Parasegetibacter sp. NRK P23: one gene and its partner. The protein of the gene in region 1 interacts with the protein of each later gene in a pairwise test. Links are inferred from orthologs where the notes say so. Each region holds a gene or a part of one and is shown in the gene's direction. Other genes may lie near its edges.

Region 1 (12,864 bases):
ACAGCATCCGATCCGGCCATCGGGCTGGGCTGGTTCCTCCTGAAAAAAGACGGTTCAGATGAACTGATCACCCACAATGGAAAAACAGGCGGGTTCGGTTCCTACCTTATTTTCAACCCGGCAAAAAAGAAAGCGTTCATCTTCCTGTTCAACAGCACCACCGGTTCCACCCAGGGAAAATGGATGCAACCGCTGCTTGATACCATCCGCTGACCGCAAGATTAACACGACATTGCCGCCCCAACTTTCAAAATGCCCTATATTTGTATATCGAAATAAAGAACATGAGTGAAGTATTTGTAAATAAGGTGGCCGAAAGTGGTATTCTGACCCTTGACCTGGAACAGTATCTTCCCAAAGAGGAGATCGCGGTATTCGATATCAAGGGTTATCTTTTTATGGAACTGATCCTGAAAGAGAAAGATTTCCGTGCCGCGCTCCAATCCCTAGACTGGAGTGTTTACGAGGGGAAAAATGTGGCGGTCACCTGTTCTGCCGATGCGATTATTCCTGTTTGGGCTTATATGCTGATTACAGTGTACCTTCAACCTGTTGCCAAGGAAGTATTTTTTGGTACGGAAGAAGAAATGAAAAAAGCGCTCCTGGTGCGTAATATAGCTGCATTATCTGAAGCCGAATTCGCTGATAAGCGCGTGGTGGTGAAAGGCTGCGGCGATGTGGAAATCGGTCCGTTCGCCTACCTGGAAGCTACTAAGAAATTGCGTCCTGTCGCTAAAAGTATCATGTACGGAGAGCCTTGCAGCACTGTTCCCATTTTCAAAAAGAAACCCGGCGCGGCCGTTTAAAACCAGCCTCTCTTTTTAAATATCCACAACATCCATATCGGTACCAACACCATCAGACTCATCGCGATGTAAAAACCGTTCTGATGATGGAGGTAAGGTATCCGGTCAAAATTCATCCCGAAGATACCACCGATCACAGTAGCGGGGGCCATGAGGCAGGTTACGATGGCCATTACTTTCATCACCTCGTTCATCTTCAGGTTTACATTGCTTACATAGAGGTCCTGAAGGTTGATCATTACGTCGCGGTAGTTTTCTGCGAGGTCGTTCGCCTGCACAATATGGTCGTAAATATCTTTGAAGTATTTCGTGGTGCGTTCGGCCAGTAAGTCGCTTTCGCTGCGGATAAAGCCGTGGATCAGTTCCCGAACAGGCGCGATATTTCTTTTCAGCACGATGAGTTCCTTGCGGAGCCGGTTGATGCGCGCCAGGCTTTTCGTATTACTGTTCCTGATGACCTCTTCTTCAATCGCTTCAATTTTATCGCCCAGCTTTTCCATGACCAGGAAATAATTATCCACGATCAGGTCCAGCATGGTGTAACAAACATAATCTGCGCCCGCGTTCCTGATTTTGCTGGAAGGAATTTTCAGTTTTTCACGCAACGGATCGAACACATCCCGCGAAGGATCTTCCTGGAAGGAAATCACGAAATGCTTTCCCAGTGCGATGCTGATTTGTTCCTGCTCCACCGTTCCGGCATTTTCATTGAAATATAACATGTTCAGCAGACAGAAAAGCACATCATCAATTTCATCCATTTTCGGCCGCTGACCCAGGCTGAGAATATCTTCTTCCAACAGCGGGTGCACGCGGAACTCCTGGCAAACCCTTGCTATATCTGCTTTCCGTATGCCATCAATGTTGATCCAATGCACGTGTTGGCCATTGTGCGCGAATTGTACACACTCGTTGATATCGGTAAACAGGTGTTCTTTGAATTCATGCGCGTTGAACTCGTAAACGGAAATCCGTACTTCAGGCGCATCAATACGCGTGGTGGGCTGAACTGGATTTACGTTCAGAATTTCCCTTGTGCGCCTTGTATTAAAAATGGGAAGAACAAGGTTGATATAATCGGTGTACCGCATGAGATAAAGTTAAGGAACCGCGCGTTCGGTCAGATCATTTCTCTTGCTTTTTCGAGGTCCTGTGGCGTATCTATATTGATGCCCATTTTTTCCACCACTACCATTTTGAGTTGGATACCGTGTTCCAGGTAACGGAGGCATTCGATTTTCTCGGCTTCTTCCAATGGGGTCATGGGCCAGGACGTGAACTTCATCAGGGCGCTTTTCCTGAAAGCGTACACCCCTTTATGTTGGTAATGGGTGATCGTAATATCGTTGTTGCGTGGGAAGGGAATAACACTGCGTGAAAAAAGCAGCGAGTTGTTGTGCTGATCCACCACCACTTTTACGTTGTTGGGGTTTTGTATTCTTTCGGGGTCATCCATCACTTCCATCATGGAGGCGACCTGTACCTTCTGCCCTTCGGCTCCTTTGAAGGCGTTCAGCAGGCGCGCGAGCGCGTCTTTGTTCACAAACGGCTCATCGCCCTGCACGTTCAGCACAATTTCCACGTCCATATCGGCCACGGCTTCCGCGATGCGGTCGCTGCCACTTTCGTGTTCGCGGATGCTCCGGCGTACATTTCCACCATTGGAGCTGATCTCTTCAAAAATGATATCGCTGTCGGTTACCACCCAAACCTCATCAAACAACCCGGTGGCTACCGTATTATCATAGGTATGCCGGATGATGGTTTTATCACCCAGTGTTTGCATCAGTTTGGCGGGAAATCGGGTGGCGGCATAACGCGCCGGTATCATGGCGATGGTTTTCATGCCGTAAAAATAATGAACTACTGCTTCCGGAACGGCGCTTTCATTAATCCTGAAAAGTTTTCATCTTCTTCATTCGGGTAATAACGGTCCAGACCATACCTGATTTTTGAAGGATGCAGCCGAAGAAAGGTGCCGAGCAGCCGGTCCCAGATCGCGAAAACCGCCCCATAGTTGGAGTCCGTGTATGGTTGTTGCCAATGGTGGTGCACTTTGTGCATATTGGGAGAAACGAAAATGAAGCTCAGGACGCGATCCAGTTTTTCGGGCAGCCTGATATTCGCGTGTGTGAACTGCGTGGCCAGCACAAGAAAAGTTTGGTAAATCATAACCGCGTACATAGGTGCTCCCGCTACCACAACGCCGACGAGGAAAAAAACGCCGCGAAAGATACTTTCCACCGGGTGGTGACGCAAACCTGTGGTCACGTCCACATTGTTGTCTGCGTGATGGATCACATGAAACCGCCACATCCACGGCACCTTGTGTTCGGTAATGTGAACCAGCCATCCGCCGAAAAAATCGAGGGTAAGCGCGGCGATCAGGATCGTGAGCCAGACGGGCGTTTGGAGCCAGTGCACAATACCAAAGCTTTTTGCGGAACAGAGGTCACTGAGCAAAACGATAAGAATCGCGAAACCGGTGTGCAGCACGAGGTGCATCACGGTAAAAGAGAAGTTCACGGCGGCGTGCCGCCATTTTGTTTTGCGGTATTGCAGCCGCAGCAGCGGGATCGCCCCTTCTATCAGCCACAACAGCAACATGCCGCTCACGAGGAACAACATGCGCTCCATGGGACGCTGTTCCAGTGTCTGGAAATATTCGATGAAGGTGTTCATGGCAGGAATCGTGTACGGTAATTTACAAAAAAAAGAGGTTCCGTTGCCGGAACCCCTTACAGTTGGATTGGGTTGACATTTAATTGTTCAGCATCAACGGCATTACCAGCATCAGCAATTCGGTATTTTCCGCGTTTTCAGCGGGTTTGATGATCCCGGCTTTGGTGGGAGTGGAAAGCTCCATCACCACTTCCTGGGTATCGGCGGCATTCAGCATTTCAATGAGGAATCGCGCGTTAAAGGCGATCTGGAGATCTTCTCCATCGTACTGGCAGTGCATTCTTTCATTTCCTTCAAAGGAGAAATCCACATCCTGCGCAGCAAGCTGGAGTTCGTTCCCGCTGATGGTAAGAGCCACCTGGTTGGTGCTTTTGTTACTGAAAACGCTCACGCGGCGCAGGGCGCTCTGGAAGTCGGATTTCAGTACCATCAGTTTGTAGGGGTTATCAGCAGGGATAACAACCTTGTAGTCAGGGAATCGCGCGTCAATAAGGCGACACACCATCTGTGTGGAGCCATGCACCACGAAAAGGTGGTTGCTGTTATAAGAAACCGTGATTTCATCGGCATTGTCCGGCAACGCGGCCTTCAGCAGGTTGAGCGGTTTTTTGGGAACGATGAAGGAGTCGGCCTTTGGCGTAACAACATCTGTTCTTTTATAACGGACCAGGCGGTGCGCATCGGTGGCAACGAATTGCAGGCCGGTTTTATCCAGTTCGAAGAAAACGCCGGTCATCGCGGGACGAAGGTCGTCGGTGCTCACGGCGAAAAGTGTTTTGTTGATGGCGGTTACCAGTCCGGTACTGGTCATGGTGAAAGAAGTGGTGTCATCTGCTACCGGCTCTTTCGGGAAGTTATCCGGATTTTCCCCCATTACCTTGTATTTACCGTTGTCGCTGGTGATTTCAACGGAATAATTCTTATCGATGGTGAAAGTGAGGGGCTGATCAGGAATATTTTTAAGCGAATCCATCAGGATCTTGGCGGGGATACAGATGCGTCCTGATTCACGGGCCTCGATCTCCAGGCTGATGCGCATTACCGTTTCCAGGTCGGTGGCCACCACGTTCAGTTTGTTCTTATCCACCTCGAAAAGGAAATCTTCCAGGATGGGCAATACCGTATTCGCGTTGATAACGCCGCTGATCTGTTGTAAATGTTTCAGTAAAGCCGAAGATGAAACGATGAACTTCATGGGTTTAAAACTTTAGGAGCAAACCTACATTAAAATTTGAAAGCAAAGAACATACATTTAAAATATGTATAGCAGAAAGCGATACCGTGTTTTTCTCCCCGGATTATAGGTGAAATAACAGGCAAAAAAATTTGTTTCCTAAAATAATTAGGATTAGATTTGCTAAATAATTTAGTGTTGATAATTTGGCCTTGCCGGAAGCTGGCAAGTGGTAATTTTGATCAGCGGTGAATTTTACTAACCCATTAAAAAAGAAAAACGGATAATATGTCAAATGCGGAAAAACTGAAGGCGCTCAAGCTGACGATGGACAAGATCGATAAGGATTTTGGGAAAGGAAGCGTGATGATGATGAATGAAAAAGGGGAGCAACAGATCGAAACGGTTTCCACCGGCTCCATCGGTGTGGATACCGCATTAGGCATAGGCGGACTGCCCCGCGGCCGTATCGTGGAAATTTACGGACCGGAATCTTCGGGTAAAACAACCATCGCCACACACGTGATCGCTGAGGCACAGAAGAAAGGCGGCATGTGTGCGATCATAGATGCTGAACACGCTTTTGATAGCTCTTATGCCCGCAGGCTGGGCGTGGATGTGGACAACCTCCTGATCTCTCAACCCGACTACGGAGAGCAGGCACTGGAGATCGCCGACAGGCTGATCTTGTCCGGCGCACTGGATGTGGTGGTGATCGACTCCGTAGCTGCACTCGTACCCAAAGGAGAACTGGAAGGCGAAATGGGCGACAGCAAAATGGGTCTACAGGCACGGTTGATGAGCCAGGCGCTGCGTAAACTCACAGCAACCATCAGCAAAACGAATACCATCTGCATATTCATTAACCAGCTCCGCGAAAAGATCGGTGTGATGTTCGGTAACCCTGAAACCACAACCGGTGGTAACGCACTGAAATTCTATGCGTCCGTAAGGATAGATATCCGCAGGATATCCCAGATTAAAGATGGCGATGAAGCTATCGGTAACAGGGTGAAAGTGAAAATCGTGAAGAACAAAGTGGCACCGCCCTTCCGCCAGGCTGAGTTTGACATCATCTTCGGTGAAGGAATATCTAAATTGGGTGAGATTATTGATATGGGTGTTGAAATGGGCGTGGTGCAGAAAAGCGGTTCCTGGTTCAGTTATGATTCCAACAAGCTCGGCCAGGGCAGGGATTCTGTAAAGAACTTGCTGCGCGATAACCCCGAACTCGCCAATGAGATCGAAGGTAAGATAAGAGCCAAGATCGCTGAAGCTGCTGCTGGTGCAGTTTCTGCGGCAGCTGTTGCACAATAAGATGTTGCCGCCGGGCCCTGGGTTATAAGGATAGCCCCGGTAGTCCACTGATTGGTTCCGGTCTTTGGAACGGCGGCTTGAAATAACTTAAAGATACTCCACTGCCGGTTTTTACCGGTGTGGCCGGGTTAGTAAGTAAACGAAGGGTTGGGCCGGAAGGCTCAACCTTTTTTGTGCGTATACGTTATCAACTGACCTTAAAACAGCACTATGAAACAACTTCTTTTTGCCATCTGCTGCATATTCTGTCAATGTTCCCCCTCACCAAGGATAAGTTCGCAACTTGCACCCGGCGCCGATTTTTCCCGGTACAAAACCTTCGACTTCTACCAATTAGATGCCTCCGGTGATACGCTTTCCACCAAATTCTCTTCCCGTACAAAATCTATGGAATACGCCATAGAACAGGAAATGAAAGCAAAAGGATATACCAGGACCAACGATAATCCTGATCTCCTCATCAATATCGGGATCGTGGTGGAAGAAAAAACACAGACGCGTCAAACGGATTTCCGTACGGATGCCCCAAGGTATATCGGGCAGCGGAACTATTCCTGGAAATCAGAAGAAGTACCTGTTGGAACATATAGGCAAGGAACTGTTACCGTTGATCTTGTTGACCGTAAGACCAACCAACGCGTATGGGATGGCGTGGCCCGCGAAATCATTCCCGGCAGAGATGAGCGCGTGGAGAAAGCCATCGCTACAGGGGTTAATCTGTTGTTGAAAGACGTTCCTGCTAAGTAGTTTTGTCTTTAATAAGGTAGAATACACAAGTGGTCACAAAATTTCTGAACCAGGGTATCCTGCTCACTAAACGATTTTGCACACGCGGTTTCCAGCCGAACTTCCATTGGTAGATCGGGTTAATGAAGTAATGCAGTTTGTGCACGATTTCATACCCGGTTTTCTTCGTTATCCGCTCGAATTGTTCTATCGTAATACTCGTATCGTAAATTTCCAGCAGCCCGCGTGTATCTTCTCCAAAAGCTTTCAGCAAACCTTTGTAAAGCGGTCGGGGCAAAAGATGGTACCACGGTAATTTAGAGAGCCATTTGTTCCGGCAAATCTGCTGGTGTCCGCCGAAGGGCATCATCCAGGGCGGGAACCCGAAAAAGATCACACCACCCGGGGTGAGGAAGGTCTTCATCCAGGCTATGAGTTTCTCCTGGTCGAAAATATGTTCAATCACATCTTTCAGTACAATGATATCGAAGGCCCCATGGAGATCCTGCTCAACATCGGCCTTGTAAATATCTTTGGTCACAAAACGGATGCGGCCATCCGCCACTTCGGGTGCCAGCCAGATTTTCGCGTTCTCAATACGCGGTGCGTCAAACTCCACGCCCACACCAATGCAGCCACGGTCAATAAAAGCTTTCAGCACACCGGCTTCGCCGCAGCCTATTTCCAGCACGCGCATCCCGGGTTTGATAGGGAACTTCGCCTCTATAAAAGGAAGCACGTATTGCCGCGCATTCTCTACCTGGATATCAAAATATTGCTTCCGGTCCTTGTGAAATTCAAACATATATGCAGGAAAATAGGGCTAAAATTATTCATTCTGCCCGAAAAACAATATAACTTTCGCACATGGCTTTTAAGGCAACCATACAACGTTTCGAAGAACAGGGCGAAAAAACCGGGTGGACCTATATCGAAATCCCCGCCGATGTTGCGCAGGAAATTTTCCCGGGCAACAAAAAATCATTTTACGTAAAGGGAAAGCTGGATCAGTGGCAGTTCAAAGGGATATGCCTCCTACCCATGGGGAACGGGAACTTTATCATGCCCCTGAACGCGGAGATCCGTAAAGCCATCGGTAAAAGAAAAGGCGCCACCGTACAGGTTGACCTGCACAAGGATGTTCCGCCCGCGCTTTCCTGTCCTGAACTGATGGAGTGCCTGGCCGATGAACCCGGTGCCACCGATTACTTCAATACAGGCATCGCAAATTCACATCGCAACTATTTTTTAAAATGGGTACTCAGCGCCAAAACTGAACCCACCAAAACAAAGCGCATAGCCCAGGTGGTTACCGCGATGGCCCGTAAAATGAGCTATTCGGAAATGATTCATTTTTTCAGGGACCAGAAAAACAAATGATTACAACTTAGCCACCGCATCTTTCAAAGCGGCCACTGTTTTTTTATCGTTCCCGATGAAAATCTCCTTACCGAGAATGGTAACCGGACGTTTCAGAAAAGTATATTCTTCAAGGATAAGTTTGCGGTAATCCTTTTCAGTGAGTGGCTTGTCCTTCAATCCCATCTCCTTGTATTTCGTGGCCCTTCTGCTGAAAAGCGCCTCGTAAGAGCCGGCCATTTCCTTTATGGCATCCAGTTGTTCCGGCGTAATTTTTTCAACCTTGATGTTTTGTAAAACGATCTTTTTATCAGCGACACCTGTTTCTTCAATGATACGCTGGCAGGTATCGCAGGTGGCAAGGTGGTACATCTTCTTCATCCGGCGAAACTAATCGTTTTTCAGTATCTTGTATCCCTTAAATCTGTAATTATGACTTCGCGCCGCAGCTTTCTTCAACAATCGGTTCTCCTTGCCGGTGGTGCAATGCTCGCTCCTTCCTGCATGACTTCTGCCGCCAATTCATCCGCTGAAAAGCCCTGTGGTATCCAACTGTATACCTTGCGCGATTTTGTGGGGAAGGACCTGAAAGGTACACTGGATAAGATTGCTGCAGCCGGGTATACTGATGTTGAAACGTTTGGATGGGAACCAGGTAATACTTTCTTCGGAAAAACACCTGCTGAATTTTCAGCGCTCATAAAAAACGCCGGTCTGAAAACCACCAGCGGTCACTACCTGCCCGAAAAATACCTCTTTCAAAACGGCTCTTCAGATGAATGGAAACAGATCGCCGAAGCAGCCGCCACACTTGGACAGGAATACACCACCGTGCCCTGGATCCCGGACCAATTCCGTACGCCGGAAGTATATAAGGCAATGGCTGAAAAGCTGAATGAGGCCGCGGAAATTTCAAAAAAAGCAGGAATAAAAGTCGCTTACCACAACCACGATTTTGAATTCGCCCCCGTTGGCGACGCTTTCGGGTTGGATTATCTCCTCAAAAACACCTCCCCGGACCTGGTGGATTTCGAACTGGATATATACTGGGCCGTAGTGGCTAAAAAGGACCCGATCGATCTCTTTAAACAATACAAAGGCAGGTTCGCCATGTGGCACGTAAAAGACATGCACAGAGAAGTTCCCACAAAAAATACAGAAGTAGGTTCAGGCTCCATTGACTACAAAGCCATTTTCAAACACGCTTCCACTTCGGGACTAAAGCACTTCTACGTGGAGCAGGAAAACTTTGATATGGAAGCTTTCGCCAGCATCAAAAAAAGTTACGATTACATTAAAACGCTGAAGCTAGGCTAACCAGGCAGCGATCAACTGTGCCAGCGCGCCTATCGCGAAGCCTGAATACACTTCGATGTTGGTATGGTCCGAAACCAGCATACGCGCCGTACCTACCAACCCGGAGATGAGCAAGGCGATGGAAAGATAACCGCCCATGGCAATGTCGCCATTGAATGCGAGCAGCAACATGTAAGCCGCCATACCGCCCATGGCAGTCGTGTGCATACTGATCTTAATGAATATGTTCGCCATCCACGCGCCCGATACGCCGAGGAAGGCCCCAAAAAGGAACTGCACGAACATGCGCGGCATTTGTGGTTGCTCGCGAAAAACATACCAAGCCCAGAAATAGAAGACCAGGCTGGCTGCAAAAGGAATGATGCGCTCTTTCTGCGTGCGCAGCATAATAGAAGAAGCAAACTTCAGCCGCCACAACAGGAACACCACCAACGCCGGGAAAAAACAGAGGTTGATGAATACCGACATCAATACTTTGATGTGCCCCCTGTTATCAAATCCCGCAAAAAAATACGGGTATTGATAAACGATGAATGCTGTTACATATAAAGGAATGAACAGCGGGTGAAAAACATAGGACACCAGTTGCGCCAGTGCCCTTACGATGATATTCGGCTTGAAAGTTTGTTCGGCCTGCATTTACAATTCTTTGCGCAGCCTTGCTACGGGAATATTGAGTTGCTCCCTGTATTTGGCCACCGTTCTGCGTGCAATATTATAACCTTTCTCCTGAAGAAGGTCGGTTAATTTCTCGTCACTCAGCGGCTTGCGTTTGTCTTCGCCTTCCACCATATCACTCAGTATCTTTTTTACCTCGCGGGTAGACACCTCTTCGCCGCTTTCGGTGCTGAGCGATTCGCTGAAGAAGAACTTCAGCCGGTAGGTACCGAATTCCGTTTGAACGAATTTGCTGTTGGCCACACGGCTCACGGTGGAAATGTCGAGTCCGGTGCGCTCCGCGATGTCTTTGAGGATCATGGGGCGGAGGGTGGTTTCATCGCCTGTGAGGAAGAACTCCTGTTGATAATCCATGATGGTGCCCATCGTGGAGAGCAGAGTATGTTGCCTTTGTTTGATGGCATCGATGAACCATTTGGCGGCATCGATCTTTTGTTTGATGAAGATCACGGCTTCCTTCTGGCGCTTGTCTTTTTTAGCGCCTTTGTCGTAATCCCGGAGCATGTCGCGGTACCCTTCGCTGATGCGGAGGTCGGGTGCGTTCCGGGAGTTCAGGGTCAGCTCCAGTTTGCCGGCATTATTGTGGATGAAGAAATCGGGCACCACGTAACTTTCGGCTTTGTTCATGCTGCCGATGTTGCCGCCAGGCTTCGGACTCAGCCGGATAATCTGCTGGATGATCTCTTTGAGTTGTTCATCACTGATGTTCAGCCCTTTCTGTATTTTTTCGTAATGTTTTTTGGTGAATTCATCGAAGTAATCCGTGAGCACCTCAATGGCCTGGTCTACGGAGCGGGCCTCTCCTTTTTTCCGGTCCAGTTGCAGGAGCAGGCATTCCCGGAGGTCGCGGGCGCAAACGCCGGCGGGATCGAAGCGTTGTATTCTTTTGATGAGTGTTTCCACTTCTTCTTCTGTTGTGGAGATGTTCTGGCGGAACGCGAGGTCATCCACAATAGAACTGACTTCACGCCGGAGATAGCCATCATCATCGATGCTGCCCACGATTTGTTCGGCGATCACCCGTTGCGCATCTTCCAATTTCATCATGCCGAGTTGTTCCAGCAGAAGTTCGTGGAAGGAGGTTTCTACTTTATAAGGAATCGTGCGCTGGTCGTCCAGCTCGGGATAGTTATCGTCTTTCAGTTTATAATCGGCAATTTCTCCGTCATCATCGGCTACATATTCACTGATGTCGATGTTCTCGTATTCGTCCGCGCTGCCATCCGGCTCATAGTCTTCTTCTCCGGCCTCAAATTCGTCGGGCTGTTCTTCGGAAAAACTGTCTTCATTCATATCCTCTCCCTGTTCTAACGCAGGATTCTCTTCCAGCTCTTCTTTGATGCGCTCCTCCAGGTTAGCCGTGGGAACCTGCAGCAGTTTCATCAACTGGATTTGTTGAGGAGATAATTTCTGAAGTAATTTCTGTTGTAAAGATTGACTTAACGACATAATTCCGGGCCTGGGATTTTTATAACTTTGAATCTGTTCTACCGGATTTTCCGGCCTCTATCAAAAATCTTGCCGTAAATGTAGGAACAAATCAGATACAGCGCATGCAAAGAGTTGTTATAGTTTTTTTGATTTTACTTAATACACTGGTATTCAAGTCTTTTTCCCAAAAGGTGCCGGAATTATTGTTGGTTCGATCAACGGAAATTTTGTGGAAAAAAAATCATGCCAGCCCTGTTTTCCTGTTCAACACAAAGTTTTTCCTGGCAGATTCCACCCGTGCTCCGAAGCCGGTAGTTAAACCTTTACTAGCAGATTTTCATACGCGGCACTGGGGGTTTTTCTGCGCGCAGGAATTGAAAATGGAGAAAGCGATAAGGTTTCCGTTAAAAATGAGGCTGGGGAGTGTGGAGTATGTGGATCGGATGGAGGGGAAAAGAAGGTAGGTTGGGTTCACGCATTGGTTTTTTCACGCGATTGTTTCATTCCTCGCAAAGGGCGCGAAGAAGCAAGGACGCAAGGCCTTGTTTGTTTTTTGAACGGTTTATTTGCAGCCTTTTCTGGCGCATTTTTTTGCCTTTTATAATTTGAACAATTTTTGAAGCTATTAGCGCTGTAAAAGAAAAGCAGGCGAAGCTGGATTAAAGCTTCGCCTGCTTTTAAAATGCACAATTAACTTTTGCCTACCTAATTCTTTTCCAACCTAATCCATGCCAACTACTCTAGGCGTTGCGTCTTTGCGCCGTTGCGAGAAAAAAATCTCACCCAACGAACTGGCTGCAATTACTCAAGGCCTTGCGTCCTTTCTCCCTCGCGTCTGCGCAGTGCGAAGCACAAAGCAGTTGCGTGAAAAACCTATGCTTGAAATCTACTTCTCAAGCAACTTAAAAAACTGATCCAACTGCGGCAATATCACAATCCTTGTCCTCCTGTTCGCCGCTTTTCCTTCCGCAGAATCATTGGACCCAACCGGATGGTACTCCGCACGGCCCGCAGCAGACATTTTAGCCGGATCAAGCCCGTATTCTCCCTGCAGCAACCGGATCACGGAAGTCGCCCGTTTAACACTCAGGTCCCAGTTGTCGATGAGTACACCCCGTTTGAAGGGCACATTATCGGTATGGCCTTCCACCATAAACTCAATATTGGGTTGGTTTTTAAGCACCAGCGCCACTTTTCCCAGTACTTCTTTGGCGCGGTCGGTCACATCGTAGCTGCCGCTTTTGAAGAGCAGTTTATCGGAGATATCGATGTACACCACGCCTTTGTCCACTTTGATGTTGATGTCTTCGTCGTTGATGTTGCCGATGGCGCCTTTCAGGTTCATCACCAGGGCCATGTTCAGCGAGTCTTTGC
Region 2 (10,398 bases), 3.4 Mb from region 1 along the record:
TACTGAAAAGAACAGTGCTACAACATACATGCCCACACAAAACAGGATGGGATGCAAAGCGCCTAACGGGCTACGGGGTTTTCGGTTCATAGTCTTGGATATTGGGTTCGTTTCACAAATATTGGATGTTTCAAAGATAACATACCCATATACCGGTACAAGCGTAAAAACACGTTAGTTTTCCCTTGCAGTATTTAACATTTAATTGTGAATAGGTGAAAACACTGGCTAGCAAAGAGGTGCTGAAAGGATACCTTTGGGCAAAAGGAGGAAGCATGAAAGAAGAGGTGGTGGAAAAGGAACCTGAAATGGTAAAAAAGAAGCCTATCAGTGAGTGGGCGGAAGATGATAAACCCCGTGAAAAGCTGGTCAGCAAAGGGCCTTCGGCGCTGAGTGATTCCGAGTTGCTGGCGGTGTTGTTGCGGTGCGGCACGAAAGAAAAATCAGCGATTGAATTGTCGAGGGAAATATTGGATACCAGCAATAGGGAACTGGCGCAGTTGTCAAAAAAAAGTGTTTCGCAGCTGATGCGCATAAAGGGGGTAGGCAAAGCCAAAGCCGCTATGATCCTGGCAGCGCTGGAGTTCAGCCGCAGGAAGGAAGCCTCCCCTCCTGTTGACCTGCCAATGCTGAACGCGAGTATGGGTGTGGTAAAGTACCTCAGGGCACAGCTAAAAGACAAGCAGCACGAGGTATTCGGCGTGATCTACCTGAACCAGGCGAACAGGGTGAAGGGTTTCGAAATCATCAGCCTGGGCGGCATCGCGTCTACCGTGGCAGATACGAGGATCATCCTCCGGAAAGCGTTGGAAGCGGACGCTGTGGCCATGATTCTCTACCACAACCACCCGTCCGGAAGCCTGCGTCCCAGCGGGGCCGATAAAGAGCTCACCTTCAGGATCAGGGAAGCGGCGAGCTACCACGACATCAGGCTGATCGACCACATCATCGTGAGCGAGCGGGGATATTACAGTTTTGTTGAGCACGGGGCACTTTAGGAGAATGAGCGCATAGCAATTGTGGTGGAAGGTATCTGCGCTTCTTTGCTTAAGGGTTCTTAGCTTAATTACCTGGCCAAATCAGGAAGTCGAACACAAGACCCGGTTAACCTGGTTTCTGAGTTTATACACTGCCTTTGGCGTGTTATTGCCTGAAGTGTTGTTGCTTCAATTTACACCCACCATTGCCAGAGCAACTCTTAACTTCAACAGGTCAACGTTAACTTATAACAGACCAACCTCGGATTTTTGATCCAATTTCGGCTCTAATGTACCAGGCAATGGTAGAATACTACAGCCATGATTCCCATAATTTTTCAACTCCCTACCGTAATTAACGTGCATCAAGCCTCGGGAAAAGGTCCGCCGCCAAAATTAATGGGCATCTGCACTTCTTCGAGGTCCTGGATGGGACCGTTCACCGTTTCGAAACGCTTTACATTATCGGTTAGCGCTTTCATTAACCGCTTGGCGTGTTGCGGCGTGAGAATGATTCTTGATTTCACTTTACTCTTAGGTGTTCCCGGCATCACGTTCACGAAATCCACTACAAACTCCGCATGGGAATGCGTGATCACCGCGAGGTTAACGTAAACACCTTCCGCCATCTCCTCCGATATTTCAATATTGATCTGGTTCTCCTGGTTATTTTGCTGTGTCATAATGATTAAGAATTGGCTGTAAATGTATTTAAGTACCGGGATATATCAGAACAAAATCTGCCACTGTAGTGAAAGTTCTGTCCTGCCTTTTCCCTGTATGGTATTGTACCCTGAACCGGTTTCCGTGACATCCTGCTTGCTGGTATGGGCCACGCGGAACCAACATTGAAAAGACTTCCTGAACTTGTAAGTGAACATAAGATAATATCTCCACCCCTTCCCATAAAAAGCGGGAACACCCTGCTGAAATGGAATATCTTTCTCAAGCGCGTACATACGGGTATTGTAACTCTCCGTTTGAAAATATTGTATTCTGCCATCCAGGTGGTACGATTTCCCCGGAGGCGTCCATCTCGTTTCGGCCAGCCACAAACTACCGGTTTCGGGTTTGTTGCCGCTATCTTTCCAATGGACGTATTCAAACCTTGTTCTGTAGTGCCATTCACGATCCTGAACTACCGACCAGTACAGTTTTAACCCATTGACCAGCCTTTCTTCCGGTGTTTCCATCAGAACATCCATCCTTCCATTGTTCTGACTTGCGGATGAAAACCTGTAAGTGACCCGCCATTCTGAATTCCTGTCCGGCTTACCGGTGACCTGTATCCTGAAAGCGGAACCCGTACCCGGAGCGCTGACTCGGTATTTCAACCAGGGGTGGTAATACACATCTCCCCATACATCCAACACCATGCGGAATGGCGATATGTATTTCAGTCCTGTGTACATCCCAAATTCATTTGATGGTTTGGAGGAGGCCCCGAATATGCTTCCGTTCCAAACATTATATCCCGATGAGACCGCACGCAAAGCTACCGCCAATTCAACGGCCCGGTAAGGCGTCATCAGCAACCCGCCGGTGAATGCCAGCTTTCGCCGGGCATCTGCCGCACACTCTCCGAACAGGTACGCAACCTTCCCTACGTACGATACGTATATGGAAAACGCATGTTGGTTACTGGTATTTTTTCTCAACACCTGGTATGGTTCACCACCATCCTTCAGTGGATGCTGCCAATGCCATCCGGCCCAGTTCAATGCCAACTTCAGTTTTTTCTGTTCCCATTGCACGATACCGCCCATTGCCCACAATTCCAGTTTGCCTTTTCTATCCATCTCTGTGGTTGTTCTGTAGGTTCCGGCCAGATTCAGTGCAGATGCTTCCGTTGCGCCAGGGCCTGTTACATCAATCGAGGCACCCAGCCTGCGTAAACCAGTATAGCCGGTAAATGAAATGTTCCCGGTTTTATATATCATAGCCACACCTCTGTAAAACTGAAGTTCTCCGGCTGATGTATGTGCTTTTATCGGCTGCGCCTGTCTGAATACCGCAGCCGAATTCCCGCCGGGTCCCGCCCCCATGCCCTGCCATTGGATTAAACCCTGTCCCATGTTTATGGAGAAATCGCCCAGGTTCAGTTGCGAAATACCCTTCCAGTTCGTCAACTGCAGGTGCGCCGACATAAACCCGTTCAGCTTTCCGCGGGCGAGAAACATTTCACCGGCATCCTTCTCCAGTGTAACACCCCATTGCAGCGATCGTTTGTATTGGTACCTGTACCTTACCTGCCATTTTTCCGGAGCACCTGCGTAAACAGGAGGATTGCTTTCTTCCGAAAGAAATCCCCGTGCGCGTTGCACGACACGGCCAGCCGCCATCGACAACCGCCTTTCTCCCTTCTTCCACCTTAACTTCCAGGGCACGTCCTCTTCCTGCACCCACCGCAGGTATGGCTTAAGTTTCCTGATCAGCGCCACATCCCAACCCGGTATGGCCTGCAATTCATATATTCCCAGGATCGGACCAAATAAAGCCCTATACGTCAGCAACCGGGATATCTGCCAATCTGAAAGCCAGGGAATCAACACCATTTCTTCGCGTTCCGCCCTGTTCAGGTTAATCCCCCGCCTTTCCAGCTCCTGGAGCTGCTCCTGCCAGTTGAACTCCACCTCTTCTTCCCCACTGTTCATCGCCGCTTCTTCCAGCTGTTGCTCTAACTCCAGTTCCGCTTCCTGCGCCGGGCAAAAGAAAGAAATCAGGCAATACATCAACCCCAACAATCCCTTTCTCATAGTCTTTTGCTGTTAATATGTATGGCCAACGAAGACGAAAATCCCATTGGAAAATGGAGTCTCCCACCCGCTTCAATAGCACAGTTCCCATAAAACAGTCCAAAGCCTGCAAAAAGAACCTGGCTCCCCGTTAGCCATCCTGCCTTCGCCCAAACTTTTTCAGCGGGCATCACCTGAAGGCCAAGAAAAGCTGCGGTTGCCTGATCTTCTTCTGTAATCAACAGGCATTTTATATTGAAGTACTTACCGGGGGCAAAAAGCAATCCTGTTCTCAGCAGCAATGGAGGACGCCATTCTAGAGGTACCGACCATGGATTTTCCAGCGTGGCCGTAAATATCCAGGAATGGTTAATCTTCCGGCACAATCCAATACTGTAATGCGGCCATCGCGCACCTTCCATGCCCATGGCCCGAAGCATTCCCATGCCCGCCGTTGTACCGACCCGCCAGCCCGCTCCCAGGCTCTTTGAAGCACCCAATAAAAAATCAACTCTTTTCAATTCAGTGTTTCCTCCCGCATGAACACCTCCAAACCACGCCTCGTCACCAGTATTGAAGCAGGCGGCCACTTGACTGAAATGAATGCCCGCGCCAATCCCCGGAACATGGTGCGCGAGCGCCCCTCCCCAACCCTTTTCCGGCACGGCAAGTCCGGGTTCAAACAAAAGCTGGCGCACATCGAACACAGGAGTCCTCAATCCCTGCGGCGGATCAAAGTAAGCCGTTTGAACCCGGACAGATTGCCCCTCCACACCTAAAAAATAAAAGCAACACCACCACAGCAACCAAGATTTTTTCATCCCTTCATTTTTTCAGTTTCACAAATATTTCTCCGGAAGGCAGCTTCCAAAAGCCCGCTTCCGCCCGGATCAATTTCTTCCGGACCAGGGCAAGTTAGACCGCATCGGTTGCCGCCACAACCGTTTTTTTCTTTTCTTTCAAGGGTTTAAACACCTAACTTTGCGCCATGCAATTACTCGATGGAAAAGTTGCCTCACAGGCAATAAAGGAAGACCTGAAGATCAAAGTGGCCCAACTGGTAACACAGGGCAAAAAAACGCCGCACCTGGCCGCGATTCTGGTAGGCAGCAACGGCGCCAGCGAAACCTATGTGGCCAGTAAAGTGAAAAACTGCGCCGAACTGGGCTTCAAATCAACCCTGATCCGCTTCGAGGAAAGCGTGAACGAATTCATCCTGCTCGACAAAATCAGGGAACTCAACGAAGACAAAGACGTGGATGGCATCCTCGTTCAACTTCCCCTTCCCGCCCATATTTCCGACGAAAAAGTGATCAACACCATCCATCCTTCCAAAGATGTGGACGGCTTTCACCCGGAAAGCGCGGGCAAAATGATGCAGGGCCTGCCCACCTTTCTCCCCGCCACCCCCTACGGCATCATGCTGATGCTGGAACATTATAATATAGATACCAAAGGTAAACATGCGGTGGTGATTGGCCGCAGCAACATCGTAGGTCGCCCCATGAGCGTGCTCCTCAGCAGCAACCACCCACAAGGCAACTGTACGGTAACGATCACCCATTCGCATACGAAGAACCTCGCGGAACTTTGCCGGAACGCGGATATTATCGTTGCCGCACTCGGAAAACCCGAATTCCTGACCGCCGATATGGTGAAAGATGGCGCCATCATTATTGATGTGGGTATTACGCGGGTGGCCGACGCTTCCAAAAAAACTGGTTTCCGCATTGCAGGAGACGTAGCCTTCGCTGAAGTGGCCCCCAAAGCATCCTATATCACTCCGGTTCCCGGTGGTGTTGGCCTGATGACCATCGCCGCCCTGATGCGCAATACTTACAACGCCTGCATCGCGAAAAACGAAGCGGAAGAAGAAGACTAATAATGAACACTACTGCTCATATCACCACACAACTTCCCTTGATGGAAGCCTTTTACACCCTGCAGGGTGAAGGCTATCACCAGGGAAAGGCCGCCTATTTCATCCGCCTCGGCGGCTGCGATGTGGGCTGCGTTTGGTGTGATGTGAAGGAAAGCTGGGACGCCTCAAAACATCCTCTGGTACCGATCAGTGAGATGGTGGCTGAAGCCGCAAAGTTCCCTGGCAGGTTGGCCGTTATTACAGGCGGAGAACCACTCATGCACCCGCTGGATGAACTGACGGAAGCCCTGCACGAAGCCGGTTTTCAAACCAATATTGAAACTTCCGGCTCCAGCCCGGTCTCCGGGAAATGGGACTGGATCTGCTTCTCCCCGAAAAAGTTCAAGCCCCCAGTAGACGAGATTCTTCCGCTCGCCCATGAACTGAAAGTGGTCGTATTCCATAAATCGGATTTCGAATGGGCCGAGCACTGGGCGGAAAAAATGAGCCCATCCTGTAAACTTTATCTTCAGCCGGAATGGGATAAAGCCGAAAAAATGACCCCGCTTATCGTGGATTACATTAAGGAAAATCCCCAATGGGGACTTTCTTTGCAGACCCATAAATACATTAACGTACCCTAAGCGTTAAAGGACCGCTATTTTTCCTCCCTTTCCGGAATATTTTTTGAATAGCTTCGTTAGTAGTAGATCATTATGCTTATCCACATAAAAGCTATTCATTCTAAAAAAAGCCGATGAAAAATATCCTGGTCGCCTTGCTGTTTATTTTACTGGTACAGCATGCCGCAGTGGCGCAGTATAATCCTGAGAAAGTCAATAAAAAAGCCGTTCAGCAATATGAACTTGCCATGAGCAAGGCTTCGGAAGAAGGATTAACAGAAGCGATGAAGCATCTTGAAAACGCCTTGCGCATCGATCCGAAGTATATGGATGCGCATCTTTCACTGGCAGGCATATACGGAGAATTCAAGCAATATGAGAAGGCTGTGCTGTCTTATGAAAAGGCCAGGTCGCTGGATGCCGCGTATTTCCTGGAATACAACCTTCCCTACTCCATCAATCTGGCGGGAAAAGGCGATTTTGAAAAAGCGCTGAAAGCGGTGGATGAATTCCTCACCATTTCAAACCTGAATGAAACGTCCAGGAAAGCCGGCGAATACCGAAAAAAATGCTACAGCTTCGCGATCAGTTATCAGGAAAAGCATCCGGGTGAAAATTACCTGTTCTCGCCCGTGAATATGGGCGCAGGCATCAATTCGAAAGATGCGGAGTATTTTCCATCGCTCACTGTTGACCGCAAACAACTTGTATTCACGCGCCGGATCAACAATTATAATGAAGATTTTTACGAAAGTGAACTGCTGGAAAACAAGTGGGGACCGGCAAAGGGATTAACCGGAGCCATCAACACTAACCTTAATGAAGGCGCGCAGAACATTTCACAAGACGGGCAAATGCTGGTATTTACCGGATGCAATTTTGAAATTGGATTCGGCAGTTGCGACCTGTACTATTCCATCCGGACAAAAAACGGCTGGAGTGAACCGATGAACATGGGCAGGAACATCAATACGGAATTCTGGGAATCGCAACCCTGTCTTTCCCCGGATAAAACTGCGCTTTATTTTGCCGCAAGAAGGCCCGATGGATTTGGCGGAAGCGATATTTATGTGAGCAAACGCATGGCCAACGGGCAATGGAGCGAACCGGAGAACCTGGGTCCCGGCATTAATACCATCGGAGATGAAAGTTGTCCTTTTTTACATGCTGACAATGAGACCATGTATTTTATGTCGAACGGCCACCAGGGATATGGCGGAGATGATCTTTTCCTGGCGAGAAGAAAGCCGGACGGCACCTGGGGTACACCTGAAAATCTCGGTTACCCCATCAATACCATTGAAAATGAAGGAAGCCTGTTTATCGCATCGGATGGGAAAACGGCTTATTACGCCAGCGACCGCAGCGACAGCTATGGCGCACTGGATCTCTATACTTTTCAATTACGGGAAAACATAAGACCCGCCGCCACCACATGGATCAAGGGCCAGGTGTTCGATGTAAAAAATAAGTCTGGCCTGCCCTCCACCATTGAACTCACCGACCTGACCTCGGGCCGCGTGGTTTCCAGATTACAAACTGATGAAGACGGCAACTACCTTTCTACCTTGCCTGTTGGAAAGAATTTTGCCTTCTCCGTAAACAGGAAGGGCTATTTGTTTTATTCTGAAAATTTCGCCATCAGTACTAACGATCCCGATAGCGCCTATACAAGAAATATCCCGCTTCAGCCATTTGAAAAAAATGCGAAACTGGTGCTGAACAACATCTTCTTTGATGTGAACAAATACGAACTGAAACCTGAATCCAGAGTAGAATTAGACAAGCTGGTTGCACTTCTGAAAGAGAACCCCGGCATGAAGATCAGGATCAACGGGCATACCGATAATACCGGCAATAAAGCCGACAACCAAAAACTTTCTGAGAACCGTGCAAGGGTGATATACCTCTACCTTACCGATCAGTTCGTAGCGAAGGAAAGGCTCAGCTACAAAGGCTTTGGGGATACTGAACCCATCGCGGAAAATGATACGGAAGCTGGAAGGGCACGCAACCGAAGAACGGAAATGGAAATCATTGAGGTGGCCGACAAATAATTCAATAGGTGAAAAAACGCGTTAAAACCGTGATTTCACCTATTGCCGGCGACCAGCGCATACTGTAGCTTGCGGTTATAAATGTGCGTTATGAATCCGTGTGTGAATGTTTTTGAAATGGCCCTGGCCAGTTTACCGGCGATTGGGAAAGTGGTGGCGAGGTTACTGATCCAGCAGTTCGGGTCAGCGGAACAGGTTTTCAGGGCATCCCTGAAAGAATTGGAAAGAACAGAAGGTGTGGGCCGCAGAAGAGCAGGCATTATCAAGGGGTTTACTGATTTCAGGAAGATGTCCGCTACGATCGAATCCCTGGAAAGAAAAAATATAAGTTCTCTTTTCCTTACCCATCCGGCTTACCCGCGCAGGCTCACACATTGTTATGATCCCCCTACCATATTGTACTTCCGTGGCCAATGCGACCTGAATCCCGCCAGGGCCATCAGTATTATCGGAACACGCAACCATACGCGCTATGGTAAGCAACTAACAGAACAATTAGTACAGGACCTTGCGCGTCACCAGGTGCTGGTGATCAGCGGACTGGCGCATGGAATAGATGGCATCGCGCACCATGAAGCGTTAAGGCATGGATTAACCACCGTTGCTGTAATGGCAAGTGGTCCGGATGTGATTTACCCGTCAGAACATTATGAACTATCCAAACGCATATTAAATGGCGGTGGCTTATTAACAGAGTTTGGTCCGGGCATACAACCCGAAAAACATCATTTCCCGAGCAGGAACCGGATTGTGGCGGGAATGGCAGACGCCACAATTGTAGTGGAAACCGGGGAAAAAGGCGGCAGTATCATTACAGCCGAACTGGCCCAGGGGTACCATCGTGATGTGTTCGCCTTTCCGGGAAGAATACACGATGAGAAAAGCAGGGGATGCAATATGCTGATAGCACGGCAAACGGCGCAACTGATTCATTCCGCCGAAGATGTGATCAGGTGCATGTCCTGGGACATCCCGGAAAAAATGGCCACTCCGGTACAACCCAGTTTTTTCCCCGAAATGGATGAGCAGGAACTATCCGTGACGACAATACTAAAAGAACAAGGCATCCTGCATGCCGATGTGGTGGGCGGCTTTGCGAACATGAGCGCTGGAAAGGTCTCGGCGGTACTTTTGCAGTTGGAAATGAAAGGGATAGTTGTTTCGCTACCCGGAAAAACATACAAATTAAGAGGGCCATAAAAATTTCATTTGGAAGCTAGGGACGCTGTACGCTATCTTTGCACATGGCAAGAATAAACAACTCCACGGCAAAAAGTATCACCTCCCGCTTCTTTGGTGAGGGACTTACATTTGATGATGTGCTCCTGGCTCCAGGTTTTTCTGAAGTACTTCCACGGGAAGCCGACATCCGCAGTAAACTCACAAAATCCATCACACTGAACATCCCCATGCTCTCCGCGGCAATGGATACCGTTACGGAAGCCACGCTGGCCATAGCGCTGGCGAGAGAAGGTGGTTTAGGCATTCTCCACAAGAACATGAGCGTGGAAAAGCAGGCCGAACATGTAAGAAAAGTTAAAAGAAGTGAAAGCGGCCTCATCATCGATCCGGTTACATTACACGAAGACGCAACCATCGCCGACGCGTTAAGGCTGATGAAAGAGAATAAGATCGGTGGTATTCCCATTACCGACGCGAAAGAAAAACTGGTGGGTATCCTCACCAACAGAGACCTTCGCTTTGAAACCGACAAACGGAGAAAAGTACAGGAAGTGATGACAAAAGAAAACCTCATCACCGCACCCGAAGGTACAGACATGAAAAAAGCGGGACAGATTCTCCGTCAATACAAGATCGAGAAGCTTCCCGTTGTCAACAAACAGGGACGACTGATAGGATTGATCACTTACCGCGATATCCTTCAACTCATCAATAACCCCAATGCTGTAAAAGACGGGTACGGCAGGTTATTGGTAGGAGCCGCGCTCGGCATTACCAAAGACCTTCACGACCGCGCCGCGGCTTTACAACAAGTCGGCGTGGATGTGGTGAGCCTGGATAGTGCGCACGGTCACCATATTGGCGTAATCAACGCGTTAAAGTCGTTGAAGAAAAACTTTAAAGGACTACAGGTTATAGCAGGGAACATCGCCACAGCCGCGGGCGCGAAAGCACTTGCGGATG

The links.
Region 2: the proteins of recA (region 1) and dprA interact in binary tests that used the Bacillus subtilis proteins (3 or more experiments, as listed by UniProt). The link is inferred for Parasegetibacter sp. NRK P23 from one-to-one orthologs.

Annotation. Positions count from the first base shown.
Region 1 is NZ_JAMDLG010000001.1:3,821,409-3,834,272, reverse strand. What follows is about bases 3,984-6,964. They hold recA (recombinase RecA), read left to right. Parts: upstream 3,984-4,950; coding sequence 4,951-5,979; downstream 5,980-6,964. Other genes in these bases: M4J38_RS15530 (bifunctional 2-polyprenyl-6-hydroxyphenol methylase/3-demethylubiquinol 3-O-methyltransferase UbiG), read right to left, coding at 6,719-6,964; M4J38_RS15535 (DUF4136 domain-containing protein), read left to right, coding at 6,190-6,726; dnaN (DNA polymerase III subunit beta), read right to left, coding at 3,984-4,683. Outside these bases: M4J38_RS15570 (serine hydrolase), read left to right, coding at 1-213; M4J38_RS15565 (DUF2480 family protein), read left to right, coding at 285-806; magnesium/cobalt transporter CorA, read right to left, coding at 803-1,897; kdsB (3-deoxy-manno-octulosonate cytidylyltransferase), read right to left, coding at 1,927-2,652; M4J38_RS15550 (sterol desaturase family protein), read right to left, coding at 2,670-3,488; more of dnaN, read right to left, coding at 3,568-3,983; more of M4J38_RS15530, read right to left, coding at 6,965-7,510; M4J38_RS15525 (YdeI/OmpD-associated family protein), read left to right, coding at 7,573-8,085; M4J38_RS15520 (arsenate reductase family protein), read right to left, coding at 8,086-8,445; M4J38_RS15515 (sugar phosphate isomerase/epimerase), read left to right, coding at 8,497-9,381; M4J38_RS15510 (hypothetical protein), read right to left, coding at 9,373-10,020; rpoN (RNA polymerase factor sigma-54), read right to left, coding at 10,021-11,508; M4J38_RS15500 (hypothetical protein), read left to right, coding at 11,613-11,954; M4J38_RS15495 (OmpA family protein), read right to left, coding at 12,377-12,864. UniProt on the Bacillus subtilis protein: Multifunctional protein involved in homologous recombination, DNA repair and competence.
Region 2 is NZ_JAMDLG010000001.1:447,395-457,792, forward strand. What follows is about bases 7,516-10,398. They hold dprA (DNA-processing protein DprA), read left to right. Parts: upstream 7,516-8,343; coding sequence 8,344-9,453; downstream 9,454-10,398. Other genes in these bases: M4J38_RS01760 (OmpA family protein), read left to right, coding at 7,516-8,253; guaB (IMP dehydrogenase), read left to right, coding at 9,498-10,398. Also shown: M4J38_RS01725 (hypothetical protein), read right to left, coding at 1-90; DNA repair protein RadC, read left to right, coding at 216-998; M4J38_RS01735 (DUF3467 domain-containing protein), read right to left, coding at 1,343-1,702; M4J38_RS01740 (helix-hairpin-helix domain-containing protein), read right to left, coding at 1,706-3,733; M4J38_RS01745 (hypothetical protein), read right to left, coding at 3,730-4,533; M4J38_RS01750 (bifunctional 5,10-methylenetetrahydrofolate dehydrogenase/5,10-methenyltetrahydrofolate cyclohydrolase), read left to right, coding at 4,701-5,594; M4J38_RS01755 (7-carboxy-7-deazaguanine synthase QueE), read left to right, coding at 5,597-6,217; more of M4J38_RS01760, read left to right, coding at 6,331-7,515. UniProt on the Bacillus subtilis protein: Protein that helps load RecA onto ssDNA during transformation. Binds cooperatively to circular ssDNA, is able to bridge different segments of DNA. Favors the loading of RecA onto SsbA- or SsbB-coated ssDNA and formation of RecA-DNA filaments.